4 regions of the Paenibacillus sp. 2003 genome follow, and region 2 is predicted to be linked to each of the others. Evidence: a T-box and tRNA genes for the amino acid it is inferred to sense, from the RefSeq annotation. Region 2 holds a T-box; the other regions hold tRNA genes.
The links. A T-box is a leader RNA that pairs with one kind of tRNA and senses whether it is charged. The one in region 2 lies ahead of leuS (leucine--tRNA ligase), so its partner is inferred to be a tRNA-Leu.

Region 1 (2,208 bases), 180 kb from region 2:
AAGCTGTTATCCACTTCCGATTCCGTACTTCCCGCAGAGTAAGTCTTAACTGTGTCTACCCGTTCTGCAAAAGCAGGTTGAAGTTGAATGGCCGAATCAATCTCGACTCGATCATATGCGCTCAGATAGTTTTCATCCAGCCATTGCAGTTTCTCTTCCATATCCATATCGCCGTAGAGATAGATGTAACTGTTGGAAGGATGATAGTATCTCGTGTGGAAATCCAGCAAGCCCTGATACGTTAGATCCAGAATAGCTTCCGGGAATCCGCCAGACTCGGAGGAGTACGTAGTATCCGGGAAAAGGGAGTTCAACACTTCTCTGCGCACCATTCGTTCCGGTGAAGAAAAGGCACCCTTCATCTCGTTATATACAACTCCATTGTAGGTTAACTCATCGTCAGCAGAGGTCAGGTTGTAGTTCCAGCCCTCTTGCAAAAATATCTTTTCATTCTCGTAAATATTTGTATTTAATACCGCATCCAGATAAATATCCATCAGGTTATGGAAGTCATGATCATTACGACTCGCGATCGGGTAGATCGTCTTATCGGGATATGTCATGGCGTTAAGGAATGTATTTAATGAACCTTTTAGCAACTCAACAAAAGAATCCTTGGCCGGAAATTTCTTGGACCCACAGAGCACGGAGTGTTCGAGGATATGGGCTACCCCTGTATTGTCTTCCGGAGGTGTGCGGAAACCGATACTAAATACTTTGTTGTCGTCCTGATTGGACAAAAGTACAATTTTGGCCCCGGATTTCTGATGTTCCAACAGATACGCATCCGATTTCAGTTCTTCAATTCTGCGCTCTTGTAACACCTTGTATGGCTTGAGCTGTTTCAACATAAACTTGAGTCCTCCGTCCATAAGATTGTTTTATTGGTTTTGTGAATCTACATAAGTTCAAATATGGTTATTTACACTGGCACTCCGATGACAGAATAACATCTGTCCTCTCCGTTATCGTGTAAATGAGTAGTTGAACTTATATCGTTCAGCAAGGTAAAGGTAATATATGCCTACGGATAGTATACACCATTGTTCCGTCTCTTCATAAAAGTCAGATAAATGTACCTTCTGATATGTATTATGCAGGGTTTATGTTTATGAGCTGCATGGTGATGTGGTCTACAATGAAGTGACATTGATATTAAAGAACATAAAAAAAGATCGCATGCAGCTTGGTTAACAAGCGTCATGCGATCTTTCTTTTTAAGATGCCGAGGACCGGGATCGAACCGGTACGGTAGTCACCTACCGCAGGATTTTAAGTCCTGTGCGTCTGCCAATTCCGCCACCCCGGCATGGATATTATTTCTTGGCGACAAGAAATATCTTACCATGAAATAATTAACTTTGCAACACCTTTTATTAAAAATAATCCAACTATATAAGTTTATCTAATGATTTACACGATAACGGAGAGGACAGAAAAAACTGAAAAAGCGCAGCGTTCGCCTTTATCACCGGATTTTCCCTTGAGAAAAGGGATTCGAAAAAATCTGGGGATAACAGCGATTAGAAGGTTATTCTGTCATCGGAGTGTCAGTTTAAATAATCTTTAGTTCAACTTATATAAATGAAACAGGCACTGCAAGCGTCAGCTCACAGTGCCTAGAAAGTCCGAGTTGCGGTCCCGGACTTCCGGTAAACCAATCTATATTAAGGGAGGTGTGAGATAAGAATACCTCCCCAACATTAAAGAAACCTAAAATCAGCCTTAAATTAAACTAAAAAAGTAAAATAGGTCGAACACGAGCCGCTTCTTCCTCACTACACTCCACGATAACCAAGATATGGTCCTTTAACAGCCAATCTTCGTAATACCGCGCATCCTCCTCCGAGATCCCCGCTTCAGTCAGTGTAAGCACCAAATCATCAGTCTCACTCCCAATCTCATTACCAGCGAGCCTGCGCACTGCATTTCCGATCGACATCGTCTGATCCATTCGCTTCCCCAGACCAGCCAATATGCCTTTCAGAGCGCCAAAGGCACCATCTGTTCCGGCACCCTTCAGAGGTTTGGGCAACCCCGTCTTTTCGCTCACCAGCTCCAGATTAAGCTGCTCCTTTGCCACCGCTCCTAAATATTTATCCTTGATGCCTTCCTCTTTCACCTGATTCAGCATCAATATAGCCTCGTTTTCGGTACGGGCCAGCCCAATAATCAATTGTGTCATTCCGTTCCCCTCCTTTTACCCTA
Region 2 (2,208 bases):
AGTACATGTCTGGAACACCCTATAATCAGGTCAAGGATCAGTATTCTGTGGAAGAGCAGGAGGCCATTGAACAACAACTCGGTCGGTACAATCGTCGAATTAATGAAATCAAGGGTGAGAAGTTTGGATATTTCTCGGAACAAAAACAGCGTTATTCCACATGGAAAGAAGCATTTATGAATTTGATGGATGACATTCTTACCGATGGTGAAGAAGCCGGAATTACATTTTCGATCGATTACCCTGAATTGAGACGTTTGATTGAAGAAAAATCGAATGTGCTGGACGATGTCAAAGAACCTGTGCTTGTGAGTTGGGATCTGTGGGATGGCAATTTTCTAGTAGACGCAGGTCGTATCACAGCGATTATTGATTTTGAACGTTCACTGTGGGCAGATCCTCTGATGGAGCATTATTTCAGTCATTTTAACTATACGCCTGGTTTTGTGAAAGGGTATGGGCATGCGATTACGACCGAAAGTGAGCTGAAAAGAAGAAGCCTCTACGACTTGTACTTTGATCTGGTGCTACGCATTGAGTGCGCTTATCGTCAATATGATAATCAGGAACATGTGAATTGGACCATTCATAATCTGGAGGAAGGCATTGAGCGTTTTCGGTTATCCTAAACAGCAACCAGCGTTATGAACGGTACGAACCGCAGACTTCAAGATGGCGATTATAACGTGTAATATTGACTTTGGGCTTGCTTTTTTATATAATGGTCCCGATATTGTATACATATTTCGATGATAAGGATCAGTAGTAATTCCTGTACATAACAGAGAGCCGGCGGTTGGTGCAAGCCGGTTGACAGTGATTTGCGAACTCGCCTTGGAGAAATGCGGTGATTACACCATTCTGTTTAACCTGCTTGTATAAAGGTTGGGTTCAGGAATGGAAATCCGCATCGGTTAACCGCCGTTACAGGTCCAAAGGGAGTGGATGACGAAGCACGTTCGTCCGCTAACTAGGGTGGTACCACGGGAATTCAACCTCTCGTCCCTAGCGCTGCAAACGCTACGGGATGCTGAGGTTTTTTTGTTGCAATTAAAGCTAAAGCGAATAACCTGAAGGAGGAACAATAGATGAGTGAGAATAACCAGCCGAAACACGGCTATCAGCCACAAGTCATGGAAAAAAGTTGGCAGCAATACTGGGATGCAAATAAAACGTTTAAAACGGGTGAAGACCCTGCTAAACCGAAATTTTATGCACTGGATATGTTCCCTTATCCATCCGGTTCAGGTCTGCACGTAGGTCACCCGGAAGGATATACGGCAACGGATATCGTTTCCCGTTACAAACGTATGCGCGGTTACAATGTATTGCACCCAATGGGTTGGGACGCTTTCGGTCTGCCTGCTGAGCAGCATGCACTGGATACAGGTGAACATCCACGAGATATTACATTCCGTAATATTGACAATTTCCGTCGCCAGATCAAATCGCTCGGTTTCTCTTATGACTGGGATCGTGAGATCAGCACAACGGACCCTGAATATTATAAATGGACACAATGGATCTTTATCCAGCTGTACAATAAAGGCCTGGCTTATGTGGATGAAGTTGCAGTTAACTGGTGTGAAGCCCTTGGAACGGTACTTGCTAATGAAGAGGTTATTGATGGCAAGAGTGAACGTGGTGGTCATCCGGTTGTACGCAAACCGATGCGTCAATGGGTTCTGAGAATTACCGAGTATGCAGAGCGTCTGTTGGAAGACCTGGAAGAGCTGGATTGGTCTGAAAGCATCAAGGATATGCAGCGTAACTGGATCGGTAAATCGACAGGTGCAGAAGTTGTATTTGCCATTGAAGGTCGCGAGGAAGTTATCAAGGTGTTCACCACCCGTGCGGACACATTGTTTGGTGCGAGCTTTGCAGTACTTGCTCCGGAACATGAATTGGTAGAAGCAATTACAACTGATGACCAATGTGAAGCGATTCAGGCTTATCAGGAGCAGGCTTCTCGTAAAAGTGATCTGGAACGTACGGATTTGGCCAAAGACAAAACAGGTGTATTCACTGGCGCTTATGCAATCAATCCCGTTAATGGTGCAAAACTGCCGATCTGGATTGCTGATTACGTTCTTGCAGGTTACGGTACAGGCGCGGTTATGGCTGTTCCGGGTCATGATGCACGTGACTGGGAATTTGCGAAGCAGTTCGGTCTGGATATCATCGAGGTTATTCAAGGTGGCGACGTTA
Region 3 (2,208 bases), on a different contig from region 2:
AAACGTCATTAATGATTCGTTTAAGACGAATTTGGATAAATAAATAGGTTTGTCATGAGTTAAAAGAACTATCCCGTTATGTAGAATTAGAGAGATTATATTCATTAAGTTGCATATATTGACAAAAATCGATTTTTTGCATATTATCTGATTATCCAATCCACATATTGGATTTAAATTGATTTTATTATGCGATAAATACAAATAAAGGAGGTTTGGGGGCGTATATCATAGGTAAAGTAGAAGTGGAAGATTTATAAAAATGAACATAGGAGAGTGTTACATTTGAAAGCGAAGAAAATAATTACTTTTGTCCTGGCATGTACGATGGTGTTCTCAGCAGTTGGAATGGCAGTTCTTCCTGTAGGGACGGTATCTGCTGCGGATGCATCGGGTACTACAGCGAGTATTTCTGATATTTTGAAGAACCAGCTGCCGGATGGAGGTTGGAGAAAAGATTATAAACAGACAAGTGGAGAGTGGGCGAAGTCCACGATTGACAACAAGGCTACATACTCAGAAATTAGAAGATTGGCGAAGGAATTTAAAAAGACAAATGATCCGCGATACTCCACAGCTGCAATCAAAGGAATTAACTTTTTGATCAACATGCAGTATTCAAACGGCGGATGGCCACAAGTTTACCAAAGCTCCGGATATCACAAGCACATTACCTACAATGATGATGCCATGATTAATGTAATGATCATGCTGGATGAAGTAGCAGCACGCAAAGGTGATTTCTCGTTTATCGACAGCACACTTGCTAACCGTAGTAAAAATTCAGTTGCCAAAGGTGTGGAGGCGATTTTGAATACACAAGTCGTTTCAGGTGGTAAGCTGACAGCATGGGGACAACAACATGATTCCAGTTCCCTTAAACCAGCGAGCGCAAGAATCTACGAAGTGCCATCGCTGACAGCTGGAGAGAGTGTAACGATTGTTAAATTTCTGAAAACCAGACCTGCTAACGCTAAAATTACCGCATCCATTAAAGGAGCGGAGGCTTGGTTTAACAAGGTGAAAATTACGGGGTATAAATATGAAAGAGCTAATGGAGATAGTAAAATTATCGCTGATTCCAAAGCTGCACCAATTTGGGCACGCTTCTATGAGATAGGAACGGATAGACCAATCTTTATTGGTCGTGACGGGGTAGTTAAATACAAATTAAGTGATATTGATAAAGAAAGAAGAGGCGGTTACGCATGGTATGGCAACTGGCCTTCCAAGCTGTAATTTGCAGTATGCTTCCGTTTTAATGAACCAAGCTATTAATAGTTAAAGGTAAAACCCGAATCGACATGGACGTCTGGTTCGGGTTTTATTGTTATTATTTTCAGTGTTGACATGATAGATACCGCATGATATATTATTTCTTGTCGCCGATATTGATCACGGAGATACAATATGCGGTCGTGGCGGAATTGGCAGACGCGCACGGTTCAGGTCCGTGTGGGCTAACCCCCGTGGAGGTTCGAGTCCTCTCGACCGCATCTAATAAAAAGACTCCTTAAGCTAACGCTTAAGGAGTCTTTTTTTGCATTTTTTGATATAACATTAACTTTAGATTTGAGTATCCAACAGGTTAGTGCTTAGCTGCACGTACAGCAAATGTCTTCCATCAGCCCATACGGAACGTTTATTGTGCTGCGGTAACATTAACGCTGTCAATATTCGGTCCTTCGGATCCGGTGGTGACCACTTTCAATGTATTGGTCCCCGTGTTCATGGGGACCTGTATTGTTTTTTCAACCCATGTGGACCAGCTTCCCGTAGCCGGAAAGGGCTCGTTGCTAATGACTTTGGTTCCGTTCACAAAAATGTCGAGGTTCCGAGTGCCGCTTTCCAGCGCATAACGAAACTTTACATTTTTGGTGCCTGTAATCGTATTGTTAATGGCGTTCCATTGAATGGCTGAACCAGTCATCGCATTGAAGTTAACATACCCGGAGCCAGTGTAACCAGGGTAGATCGTTTCAATGGTAGCATCCGTAAGAGTTGTTCCGGTCTCGGCTTCATAAGTAGTGCCACTACCTGTATTTCCGCCGTTATTCCCGCCAGTAATGTTGGCAACAAACGTTGTTACGCTCTGAGGTGGGAGCTGTGCCGTGAAGGCCCCATTGGATACGTTAAGCGAGGCCCCGCTTGCCAGGTTGCGACTGCTGTCCGTAATCCATGAGGACACCGTGGAGGCATTACCATTTT
Region 4 (2,208 bases), on a different contig from region 2:
TGTCGAGGTGGTGGTTAATCCAGGCGTGAACAGTGGAGAGGCAGCCAACCGAATCGTATTTGGCACAGATCTGTTCGAGCTGGCTGAATTCAATCCAGGGGTGCAGAGCACGTGCAAGTCTGATCAATCGTTTACCCATGGCGGCAGCTTGTTCTCTGAGATCTCCAGGGGTTCGCTGAACATGGACGAGCTTGTCGATTAGAGCTATCCGCCATGTATCTTTGTGATCTGCTGCGGTATAGATGCCTTTGATGGCCATACCTTCAAGACGAACGATGCTGGGATGCAACTGACAACGCATGAATGATTCGAGATCTTCAGCATTACGAATGGTACCCTCCCTGATATGGATATCCATGCCGAAGGAATGGGTGAACCCTCCAACCTGAATAGAGGAATCAAGCAGGTTGACATAATCGAGCAGCTTATTCCCACGGTTCACAATCATTCGCCTCCTGTGTTCGTTAAATGTCACTTATAGTGACATTTATAATCCTTTTTGTTTGCTTTATGTTTATAAATCCGAATTATATGATAGTTATCTTCCCATAAATGTCCACTTTTTGTCAATGGTATCCGTGAAATTTAATGGATTAAATCTGTAATTTAATATTTGTGTTATTTTATATAACTTAATGTGTCATTTGTGTGGTGGAGTGCAGGGAGAACTATATAGAAGGAAGGACTATATATAAATGAATCAACAAGATCGGCTCTTACCGAAAAAGAGGAGATCAAATCTAATAATATGCAGTTCATGGGTAAAGATGACGAGATTATGCGATTTTTGATGAAAATGCCTAGCTGAAAAAGTAGTATTAAAAAATACTTTACTTTTAGTTCTGAACCCGGTATAATCAATTCTGTTGCCGATTATTTACGACATGCGGTCGTGGTGGAATGGCAGACACGCTATCTTGAGGGGGTAGTGGGCGTATGCCCGTGGAGGTTCGAGTCCTCTCGACCGCATCATATGAACGATGAAAAAGAAGCTTTCCGTTATTGGAGAGCTTCTTTTTTTGTCTTTTTCGAACAGTATGACATCTGGGTTGAGAAAAAAAGCCATCCATTACCGGGGCAATGGTGCTCTACCTTACGGCTACGGGTGGCCTGTGTATTATTTTTGAAGTAAGTTCTTGATATCTTCTTCAATCTTGTCCGGTGTTGTTTTGGGAGCATAACGTTTCAGTACCTGTCCGTTCTGATCCACAAGGAATTTGGTGAAGTTCCATTTGATTGCTTTGGAGCCGAGCAGGCCAGGAGCTTCTGTGCTAAGGTGTTGGAAAAGAGGGTGAGCGCTTGAGCCGTTCACATCAATTTTCTCAAACATTGGGAAGCTTACGCCATAATTCATCTGACAGAACTCGGCAATATCGTCGGAAGATCCTTTTTCCTGTGCAAACTGGTTGCTTGGGAAACCAAGAACTTCAAATGGAGCATCTTGAAATTTGTCTTGCAGTTCTTGCAGACCTTTGAATTGAGGAGTGAGGCCGCATGAGCTTGCCGTATTCACAATCAGGAGCACTTTGTCACGGTAGTCGGACATTTCAACTTCTTGACCGCGAAGGGTATTCACTTTGTAATCGTAGACTGTCATCTAAATCGCCTCCATTTATTTACTCTTATATCTTCTATTATATTGGCTACAATTAAATATTGCAAAACTAATGTGGTGTTAAAAGCATCAAAACAGGCAAGTTGTGCAGAATACGTGAATGAATTGCGAAGTGATTTTCGTCAGAGTGAGAATTAGATAGCCTTGAAGAGATGGATAGAGTATAACCTTATTGTAAGCGTTATTATAAACGAGTATTGGCAAAAATCTGCCGATTTGGTGATCTGTAAGGACTTTACACCGTCATGGCGGGGGTGTATGATTCATAACGTAATTTCAATTTAAACTAAATTGTACTTGAAAAACGAAACAAACGATAATATCGCTCGATCTTACCTTAAGATATACGAACGATGTTTTAATCGCTGAGTTTCCATTCATTGATGAATGGGAAACGGGGGAACCAACGGAATGCGCTGTCCAGGACAGTGGGCATTCATGGGGTGAATTTTCCGGTGACAGCCGGAAATAGGGCGACTCTCGCGCCCGAATCCGTCAGCTAACCTCGTAAGCGTTAAAGGGAGAGGCAACAAGCCGTACGCTGGTTCATGGTGTTTTCGCCATGGGTTATTTAAGAAGCGTTCGGGAGGCCT

Region 1: it has a tRNA-Leu gene. The T-box ahead of leuS (leucine--tRNA ligase) is inferred to sense a tRNA for this amino acid. The anticodon was not compared.
Region 3: it has a tRNA-Leu gene. The T-box ahead of leuS (leucine--tRNA ligase) is inferred to sense a tRNA for this amino acid. The anticodon was not compared.
Region 4: it has a tRNA-Leu gene. The T-box ahead of leuS (leucine--tRNA ligase) is inferred to sense a tRNA for this amino acid. The anticodon was not compared.

What each region holds. Positions count from the first base shown of each region.
Region 1 covers NZ_JAVDTB010000002.1:107,085-109,292, forward strand. Annotated here, with positions in the region: gene J2X75_RS12565 (insulinase family protein) at 1-851, opposite strand, end outside; tRNA gene J2X75_RS12570 (tRNA-Leu) at 1,224-1,309, opposite strand; gene J2X75_RS12575 (general stress protein) at 1,736-2,185, opposite strand.
Region 2 covers NZ_JAVDTB010000002.1:291,010-293,217, reverse strand. Annotated here, with positions in the region: gene J2X75_RS13395 (phosphotransferase family protein) at 1-629, shown strand, start outside; T-box leader at 741-1,010, shown strand; gene leuS (leucine--tRNA ligase) at 1,089-2,208, shown strand, end outside.
Region 3 covers NZ_JAVDTB010000001.1:599,971-602,178, forward strand. Annotated here, with positions in the region: gene pelA (pectate lyase) at 277-1,239, shown strand; tRNA gene J2X75_RS02905 (tRNA-Leu) at 1,413-1,496, shown strand; gene xynC (glucuronoarabinoxylan endo-1,4-beta-xylanase XynC) at 1,643-2,208, opposite strand, start outside.
Region 4 covers NZ_JAVDTB010000011.1:40,700-42,907, forward strand. Annotated here, with positions in the region: gene J2X75_RS27280 (urease accessory protein UreF) at 1-442, opposite strand, end outside; tRNA gene J2X75_RS27285 (tRNA-Leu) at 887-969, shown strand; gene J2X75_RS27290 (glutathione peroxidase) at 1,118-1,597, opposite strand; cyclic di-AMP (ydaO/yuaA leader) riboswitch at 1,969-2,144, shown strand.